Regions from separate parts of the Allobacillus sp. SKP2-8 genome, predicted to be linked through region 2. Evidence: riboswitches for the same ligand, from Rfam matches in the RefSeq annotation. Region 2 holds a riboswitch; each other region holds the start of a gene.
The links. A riboswitch is a leader RNA that binds a small molecule or an ion and turns the genes downstream of it on or off. The one in region 2 is predicted to bind thiamine pyrophosphate.
Positions count from the first base shown of each region.

Region 1: linked by a shared signal. The riboswitch ahead of FPQ10_RS08205 (ABC transporter substrate-binding protein) and the one ahead of thiT (energy-coupled thiamine transporter ThiT) in region 2 are both predicted to bind thiamine pyrophosphate.
Region 3: linked by a shared signal. The riboswitch ahead of FPQ10_RS11595 (3-oxoacyl-ACP reductase) and the one ahead of thiT (energy-coupled thiamine transporter ThiT) in region 2 are both predicted to bind thiamine pyrophosphate.

Region 1 covers NZ_VMHF01000008.1:66,775-70,051, forward strand. Annotated here, with positions in the region: gene FPQ10_RS08200 (2-hydroxycarboxylate transporter family protein) at 1-1,240, shown strand, start outside; TPP riboswitch at 1,485-1,594, shown strand; gene FPQ10_RS08205 (ABC transporter substrate-binding protein) at 1,727-2,731, shown strand; gene FPQ10_RS08210 (thiamine-binding protein) at 2,764-3,051, shown strand; gene FPQ10_RS08215 (ABC transporter permease) at 3,048-3,277, shown strand, end outside.
Region 2 covers NZ_VMHF01000001.1:559,664-562,940, forward strand. Annotated here, with positions in the region: gene FPQ10_RS02845 (hypothetical protein) at 1-186, shown strand, start outside; gene FPQ10_RS02850 (glutathione peroxidase) at 349-825, opposite strand; gene thiT (energy-coupled thiamine transporter ThiT) at 987-1,556, opposite strand; TPP riboswitch at 1,640-1,745, opposite strand; gene FPQ10_RS12910 (hypothetical protein) at 1,943-2,086, shown strand; gene FPQ10_RS02860 (TIGR04104 family putative zinc finger protein) at 2,099-2,398, shown strand; gene FPQ10_RS02865 (thiol-disulfide oxidoreductase DCC family protein) at 2,417-2,818, shown strand; gene FPQ10_RS02870 (cystathionine gamma-synthase family protein) at 2,885-3,277, opposite strand, start outside.
Region 3 covers NZ_VMHF01000020.1:24,093-27,369, forward strand. Annotated here, with positions in the region: gene thiD (bifunctional hydroxymethylpyrimidine kinase/phosphomethylpyrimidine kinase) at 1-308, opposite strand, end outside; gene thiM (hydroxyethylthiazole kinase) at 321-1,115, opposite strand; gene FPQ10_RS11595 (3-oxoacyl-ACP reductase) at 1,134-1,895, opposite strand; TPP riboswitch at 1,967-2,075, opposite strand; gene FPQ10_RS11600 (hypothetical protein) at 2,198-2,377, opposite strand; gene FPQ10_RS11605 (lysozyme inhibitor LprI family protein) at 2,617-3,277, opposite strand, start outside.

The DNA of each region.
Region 1 (3,277 bases), on a different contig from region 2:
TATTTTTAACATTCCCATTGTATGGTTTGCAGTTATAACTGCTTTGGCATTAGTGGCTATGTATACTGATAATTTACCTACAGGAATTATAGGTGGTTTACTCATCATGATGGTATTAGGTGAGTTGTTTGGCTGGATTGGTGATCATACTCCAATCTTAAGGAGCTATCTAGGTGGCGGTGCAATCCTAGCAATTTTCGGTTCCGCTTTTATGGTATATGCTAATCTGATCCCTGATCAGACGGTTACACTTATTACTGACTTTATGAAATCAGGAGGCTTTCTAAACTTTTATATCGCTGCACTAATAACAGGAAGTATACTAGGAATGAACTCTGAAACATTGAAAAATGCTGGTGTAAAGTTTGCCCTACCTCTTCTTGCAGCCGTAGCAGGGTCCATAATTTTAGCAGGATTTGTTGGATTAGTAATTGGTTTCGGTTTTAAAGATGCAATCTTAGTAATTGCAATGCCTATCATGGGTGGAGGTATGGGAGCAGGTGCAATCCCTATGTCCCAGGTTTACTCAGAAATCTTGGGTAATGACCCTTCTTATTATATCTCGATATTGGTGCCTGCATTAGCACTAGGAAACGTCATAGCTATTATTTTCGCTGGATTATTAAATATGTTAGGTAATAAATTCCCTTCATTAACAGGAAACGGACAATTAATGGCTGGATTTGATGTAGAGAATAAAAAGATAACGTATAACATTGGAGAAATGGGAATTGGAGTCTTAGCAGCTTTAACGTTTTATATCATCGGTCAAATGCTTGGTAACTTCATTCCACTTCACCCATATGCACTAATGATCATTTCAGTTGCCGTATTCAAGCTCGCTGGTTGGTTACCACCGATTATCGAGTCCGGGGCAAACCAATGGTATCAGTTTGTTGCAAAAAACTGGACACTTGCACTCCTAATTGGTATTGGAGTCGCTTATACTGACTTGAATGCTGTGATTAATGCCTTAACTCTAGAATACATCTTACTTGTATTTAGCGTGGTGTTTGGAGCAGCCCTTGGAGCTGGTATACTCGGTAAACTAGTCGGTTTCCATCCAATCGAAGCATCTATAACTGCAGGTTTATGTATGGCTAATATGGGAGGAACAGGCGATGTCGCTGTGCTATCAGCTTCCAAACGAATGGAATTAATGCCTTTCGCTCAAATTGCCTCTCGTCTTGGCGGAGCACTCATTTTGTTGATTGCAGGACTAATTGTACCGTTGTTATAGAATATAAGTAGCGGCTATCATCTGATGATAGCCGCTTATGTATTGCTTCTTCCTGAATTCATTCGTCTACTTCACTTATCTCTGAAACAAAAATTATTACCGTCATGGCGTTCACGCCCCAGATTCAGAACTCTAGTAATCTAAGTCATTATTTCCCCGAATTCCCTCTCTTCAAAATATTTATTTGCAAGCGCATTCTACCTATGGCATACTGTGGATTGTAACGCAATTTAAAAACTTCATACGTTATATGTAGGGGAGCTAGTGATGCTAGCTGAGATTGTATTCTTGAAATACTAACCCTTTGAACCTGATCTGGTTGGTACCAGCGGAGGGAACATTTCATTAGAATCATTTACACATAAATGAGATATATTCCTGTGCGCTAAAGGACCACCCTTTAGCGCACTTTTTATTTTGTGTGAGCATGCTGATTATTCTAAAAGGGACCCTTCTCATATAACGAAAACAAATGGGGGTATTTACGTGAAAAAATGGATGAGCATCATTTTGTTTGTAGGAATCGCTTTTTTAGCAGCTTGTGGCCAAAACGATGAAAGTAATGGAAGTGACGAAGAAGGCAATGCTGACCTAACACCTGTAAAATTCGCACTCGATTGGACACCGAATACGAACCACACAGGAATTTATGTCGCAAAAGAAAAGGGCTATTTCGAAGAACAAGGCCTAGATGTTGAAATTTTACTACCTGGCGAAGTTGGCGTGAATCAGCTGCTAGCCGCCGGGAAAGCGGACTTTGGGGTTAGTTACCAAGAAGGCCTTACACAGGCGCGCTCGGAAGGTCTTCCACTCGTCTCCATTACAGCAGTGATGCAGCATAATACAGCCGGTTATGCTTCCCCTGTAGAAAAAGGGATTACTTCGCCAAAAGATTTTGAAGGGAAAAAGTTTGGAGCATACGGTTCTGACCTTGAGAGAGCGATGATGACAACAATCATGAAAAATGATAATGCCGATGTAGAAGAAGTTGATTTCATTACAACGGGGGACTCTGACTTTTTCGTTGCTGTTGAACGCGATGTCGACTTTTCACTTGTCTATTATGGTTGGACGGGAATTGAAGCAGAACTAAGAGGTGTAGATTTAAACATGGTTTATCTCGCTGACTTTTCCGACAAACTTGATTTCTACACACCGATCCTTGCTACTAATGAAAAGATGATCTCCGAAGATCCAGAGTTGGTAGAAGCTTTTACACATGCAGCTGTGAAAGGGTATGAGTTTGCGATTGAGCAACCAGAAGAAGCTGCACAAGTATTAATTGATGAAGTACCTGATCTTGACCCGGAACTGGTGAAACGCAGTCAGGAATGGCTATCACCTCGGTACAAAGATGATGCCGAACAGTTTGGTATCCAAGAACAAGAAAGATGGCAGAAATTTGCTGACTTTTTATTAGAAAATGACATTATCGATGAAGCAGTAGATATTGATCAAGCATTTACGAATGAGTTTTTACCAGAGAAGTAGGTTCATAGATTACAGAAACTAGGAGTGTTTTTATGGCAAATGCCTTGTTAAGTATTCAAATAATCCCTAAGGTCGACGATCAAGATGTATATTCATTTGTGGAAGAAGCAATTGCCGTAATCGAGGCAACCAATGTGAAATACAGCGTACACCCATTGGAAACAACGATGGAAGGCGAATTGTCGGAGCTACTACAAATTGTACAGAAAATGAATGAGAAAATGTCAGCATTAGGTGCTCCAAGTGTCATCTCCCAAGTTAAAATTGCTTATCGACCAGAAGGAATCACAATGGATGAGCTCGTGGAGAAATACGAATGAAAACGAGTTTACTGAAACAAATATGGAGACCAATCCTTGCCATCTTATTATTTATCGGGCTATGGGAAGTAGCAACACGACTTTTTTCCATTGAGGAATGGCTACTCCCTGCTCCTTCCGATATTGTGATGGAGGCGAAAAGCGTTATTCCAACCTTTTTGCCTCATCTACAATCAACTGTAACATTATCTGTTTCAGGCTTTCTCATCGGGACGACAGTTGGTTT
Region 2 (3,277 bases):
CAAGATACAGGCGTAGTTATTCGTCTCACTCTTTCCAGAGGAGAAAAGGATAACGATGAAGATGCGTTGGAACAAATCATAGACGAAATGAAAGATGAATTATCTATTAAACGCGGTCACTTTACGTTATCGTTTTCAGAGCAAGCTTTATTCTTTAAAGATAAAAATATCAACAAAGATTTTTAATATTGATCTTCCATCAAATCATTTAATCTATCGCAACAGAAACCCCAGTTGGAAAGGGTAGCTTATCCAACTGGGGTATATTTTTGGTGAATTTCGTTGATTTCTTCAAGTATGGTCAACTTGTACATAAGCCGTTTAAAACGAAAACTCATGCTACAATTCTTATAGATATTTCTTGATGTCTGCTTCGATTTTTTCTGGCTTTGTTTGAGGCGAGTATCTTTCAACGACTTTTCCTTCACGATTCACTAAAAACTTCGTGAAATTCCATTTGATTTCGCCACCAAGCATTCCTTTCTTTTCTTCCGTTAGATAGTGAAATAATGGATGTTGTTCTTTACCTTTCACATTTGTCTTCGTGTGCATCGGAAATGATACACCATAATTCGTTTGGCAAAAATTCAGGATCTCATCTTGATCTTCAAATTCTTGATTCATAAATTGATCACTTGGAAATCCAAGGATGACGAAACCTTGATCTTGATAAGTTTCATATAACTTTTGCAGGCCCTCAAATTGATTCGTAAAGCCACATTTACTTGCTGTATTAACGATTAACATCACTTGATTCGAATAGTTCTCTAAAGTTGTGGTCTCACCGCTCATTTTTTCAACGGAAAAATCATACACTGTATTCACGATTCTAAACCTCCATTGTTATGACTTCTACAGTTAATTATACGTACATGCCATCGACGAAACAAATATTCTAATCCATTTTTCTAAGAGGTTCTTATTTGAACGGTACCTATAATAGGTATAAAAAATATCCCTTTGCTGGGAAAGGGATATTCTGTCATTTAGCTTGTGCGTACTACAAGTTGTGGTCTGGATATAACGAGCATAATGATGATGATAGCAGATAAAATAAAACCTGGAATTAAATAGGTTGAATTATATACTAATGAGTAAAGCCATACGGGTTGATCTTCCGGCGCAAAATGAGCAAAGAAGATTACCCCTGCTAAATAGTGTGCGATAAACCGAATAGCCATGCCAATAAATGTCCCGAGAATAATTAACATAGACACTTTTGTATGATCATTATTACTTAGGCCTTTCCTGATGCCGCTAGCAAACACACCGGCAACCCCAAGTCCAACGAAGGCAACAATGTAATCCAATAATCCTTGTAACCAATGGACTACTGTTCCTCCAAATAATAAATCCAATACGCCAAAGATTAATCCGGAGGCAAGTCCTGCTTTTAACCCCCAACGGAATGCAATAATAAAAACCGGGATCATCGCAAATGATACCGATCCACCCTGAGGCCAAATGGTAAATTGCAATCCTGGTATCGTGTCGAGCAGAAACGCTAACGTAGTTAAGATCGCGATTTCCACTAACATCAATGTTTTATGATTCATAATAATTCCTCCCCTTCTGTTTCTCTTTTTAGACAACAAAAAAAGCAATCCTAGGGAGGCTTCATTATGGGTCACCCAGCATTGCACCATTGAAGCCACATCCCTACGCTAGTGCTAACTAACAGGTTCAAAGGGTTTAGAGCATCGCACTCAATCTCAGCCAACTCATTGGCTCCCCCTGTGGTCTTGTCGATTCACTTTTTTTGTTACTTTAATTATAACTGACAATAGATATAACTTCAAGGTGGTCTGACCAACCACGTTGCTTTCTTGGGAAAATTCAACAAACGATGTATACTTAAGATAGAGAGTATATCGTTATTCAAGATATTAATGAAAATATTTATTTTTAGTGCGCTTGATGACAATATAAAGGAGATGGGCGTATGTCTTTAAAATCAAAAATTTATAAATTCCTTCGCATTTGGAATGATGTCGATGCTGTTAGAAAAGGACGTGTAGGAAAACGGGTCGGTAGGCGTGTTGCAGGTAAAGGTTCTGGGAAATTGCTGAGGAAACTATTTAAATAGGGAGCGAATAGAATGTTTCAATGTAAACATTGTGGCTATGAATATACCTATAAAGAAGCTTTGGGGATGGCTTCCAGTACAGGTGTTGGAAAACGATGCCCACATTGTGCAAAAACAAATTATTTCACGGCAAGGAGTAGAAAAAAAGGAATGTTTTATGCATTTATCAGTGCCTTTGTCGTTTCTATTTTGGGTTTTTTTGACGTACCTCTAACAATAGCCATCCCTCTTTTATTCGCTTTTCTCATTGGTTACTACTTAGCCATGCCCTTTTTGTTTGAACTTAGCGATCATGAAGAACCCTTGTGGTGATGAATGGAGGATTGCTCAGTGAATAAATCCATTATTCTATTCGATGGCGTTTGTAACCTTTGTAACGGAGCCGTCCAATTTTTAATCAACCGGGATTCACAGGACCAATTCCGTTTTGCTTCATTACAAAGTGATTTAGGCAGAAAAGTGATGCAGCAATTAAACAATAAAAATATAGATAGCATTGTTCTTATTGAATCAGGTCGAATCTATACAACATCTACCGCAGCCCTCCGCATTGCGAAACATCTCCCTGCACCTTGGAATTATTTGTATCTGTTAAGACTTTTACCACGACCGCTTCGTGATCAAGCCTATACATGTATCGCCCACCATCGTTATCAATGGTTCGGACGTCAAGATACATGTATGCTACCAACTCCCGAAAACGAACGGAAATTCTTAATGAAATCAAATTAAAAAGCAGTTCAAGAGAGGACTCATTCCCTTCGTTGAACTGCTTTTTTCGTCAATTAATCAAACTGTCTATTCATTCACCTCTGCAGTAAGAAGCTCTTCCGGCAATGCTTGAAATGCTTGCTCTAAATCAGCTATTAGATCTTCTGGGTCTTCAATACCTGCTGAATACCTGATCAAGCCCTCCGGAATGCCCATCGCTGCACGCTCTTCTGGCGTACATTCAACATGGCTTGTTACTCGTGGAGGTCCGATAATAGTTTGCACACACCCTAGACTTGCTGCCCGTTTCGCTAACTTTAACTTCGGCAAAAATTTATTCATCGTCTCAACGCCACCTCGGACGTTAAAGCTTAGCATTCCACCAAAGCCTTTCATCTGTTTCTTTGCGATCTCATGGCCGACATGATCTTCCAAGCCAGGATAAAACACATCGGTTACCCATTCGGATGTTTTTAAATA
Region 3 (3,277 bases), on a different contig from region 2:
ACAACATTGTCCCATTGGTAATGATGAATTCGCTCACTAACAGCCTCTATGATCTCACCCGAAAATAACATGCCCGTTTTCAATGCGTTCGTTCCCATGTCCTTACCGATTGCATCAATCTGCTCAACAATCCCATTTAAAGGTATCGGATAAACCCCATGAACGCCTAACGTATTCTGAGCTGTTACTGCAGTTATAATGGACATTCCATAAGCGTCTAACTCTTGAAAAGTTTTAAGATCTGCTTGAATCCCCGCTCCGCCACCACTATCTGACCCAGCAATCGTTAATGCTTTTGCGATAACCATAGTTCGGCTCCTTTATTTCGTAGTTCTTTCGATTTTACTAAGAACTTCATCGTCTTTTGTTACTTTCGAAAGTTGATTCAAAAATTCAATTTGAAAACTTCCTGGCCCCCTGTCTCCAACCAACTTTGCCGCTTTCTCTGCAGCAATACCATAAAAGGAAACAGCCGATGTAGCCGCTTCAAGAATATTGTTATTTACAGCAGCAAATGCACCAATCACTGAAGATAATAAACAACCACTTCCTGTCACTTTTATCAGTAAGGGATCACCATTTGTGACGAGATTTGTACCTTTATTATTTGAAATGACATCTACTTCACCCGTAATCACTACTGTACTGTTAAAGAGTTCTGAAGCTCTCTTAGCCAATTGTGTGACGTCTCCATCTCCCGAACGAGCATCAACACCTTTGATTTCCCATTGCTCACCCGTTAAATGAGCAATCTCAGCTGCGTTTCCTCTTAAAACTGTAACGTTTACATCATTTAAAATCTGCTTTGCTTTTGCAGTGCGGAAACTTGTTGCGCCTGCCCCCACAGGGTCTAAAATGACAGGATGATCTTTTTCGTTTGCCGCTTTGCCAGCTTCGATCATGGCATCAACTGTGTCTGTCGTTAACGTCCCTATATTTAGGACGACTGCTCCTGCAATCGAAGCCATTTCTGCAACCTCTTCAATCGCATTCGCCATGACCGGTGATGCGCCAACAGCTAACAATCCATTCGCCGTAAAATTTGTCACCACTTGATTCGTTATATTATGAACTAACGGGGTCTGTTCTTGTACGACCTTTAAATTCTTATACATGCTCGATTCCCTCCTGTTTTAATCCATCACTAGTCCGCCGTCTACGACGAGGTTTTGTCCAGTAATTGCTCGTGCCCAAGGCGAAGCGAAAAATAAAGCCGCATCAGCTAATTCCTCAGGCCTAGTTGCTTTTTGTAAAGGTGTGGTTGACTCAATAATTCCAAACACTTCCTCTGTGGTTACACTACTTGCATCCGTTTCTTTTAATAACCCGCCAGAGACCATATTGACAGTAATACCGTATTGACCTAATTCCTTCGCCATATTACGCGTAAATCCAATCATTGCCGCTTTACCCGTTGTATATTCGTGGTACGCAACGACTGGGTTTTGGACGAGATTCGTTCCAATGTTAATCACCCGACCAAACTGTTGCTCCTTCATGTCGCTTAAGCATGCTTGTATCGTGTTTAAAGATGCTTTAATGCTTCCTTCGAACTGTGTATTGAAACCATCCCAGTCGAGGGCAAATGCATTCTTTTGAGCGACTGGGTCAAAACGAAAATCTACCAATGCGTTATTCACAATCGTCGTAATCGGTGTACCAAAGTGTTCTACAGCCTTTTTGACCATTTCATCAACTTGTTCTGTATCACGGACATCTGCCTGTAGTGCAATAGCTTTTTCCCCCAACGTTGTTGATAGCTCCTCAGCTTTTTCTTTACTTTTAAAATAATTCACAACAACATTTGCACCTTGTTCAGCGAAAGTAGTGGCTAATTTAGCACCCACCCCTCTACTTGCTCCAGTAATTAATACAGTTTGTTTGTTTAGCTCCATAATATTTACCTCCATATTTATGTATTAATAGGGAAAATAAAAAACCAGATCACAAGGACCTGGTTTGGTAGTTAACATTTAAACTACTTCCCTACGCTGGCATGATCCAGATCAGGTCCTGAGGGTCAAAAAGTTTATCTTTTTTCTCAGCTTGAAACACAAGCTCCCCTAGTAGAAACAATTCATTTATTATTCTATTACTTTTCATTCTACACTTAACATTTAATATATTCAACTATTTGAATAGAATGATTACTACTGAATGAACAAATCTCTTCCAAATGAATTGAGTTATTGGTCGGTCAGTCTTTCTCTTCTTTCATCGCTTCCACTACGCGATCTTTTGGATCCCAGCAATTAAATTGGTACGTTGGTTTCGTATCAAAACCTAGTCTTTTACAATAAACTCGCCTACTCCCATCTTCAAATCGATCTATCCGAAAATGTTTACATGTGGCACAACAATGATAGCGATTGGTCATTCCGGACACCTCCATTTTTACTCATTGTATAGTGGCATATATGAATATCGATAAAAAGGTCTTTCTTTACAGCTTATGATATTCGTAATTAGTTAGATACTTGTATATATTACTGAAGCGACCAAGACAAATTTTGTTAAAAAGAGAATCCCAACCGGGTAACCGATTACCCTAATTTATTTAAGGCTTCATATACTCCATACATAACCTCTGAGCCGGTTTTACTTTGTCACCAATGATTAATTCATATAATCTAATACTAACTCAAAGCATCTTTCTTTTGTAAGTGTTGCTTGCGTAGCCACATGCTGCAACGATTCCATTGAACCACCTTCATATGTTAGTGATTCTTCTTTAGCGGTTTCATCTCTGTATTCTATCCATTCTCGTTGTTCATTTCTTAATTGGTCCGCCTGTTCTTTACTAAGTTTTTCCCTCAATACGCCGTAAATTTCATTTAGCTCTTTATCCCAAACTTCATATCTAAACACTTGTTCTTTCTCCATGTCTAATGTTGTCATAGCGTCGGAATTCTTTCGTAAAGTTTCCATCTCTTTTTCAACATCACGAAGTCTACTTAGATATTTCTCTTTATCATCCGTAGATTGGTCGCTTACATTTGTATTAGAACTTAATTGATAGAGTTCATACGTACCGTCTTGATACACTTTATAATAACCTAAGTTCCCTGTCTTCCCAGATACACGCAACGATATGTCGACCAATTGAACCGTATAATATGTACCCTTTTCATCTTCTTCGATTTCACCATTTGTACCAAACGAAATATTATCATCTTTTCCCTCTAGTAATTGTTGCTTCAGGAATTTGATCGCTTCTTCCCCACTACCAATTTGAATAGGTTCATTGGTTTCCGATAGGACTTTTACTTCTTTACTT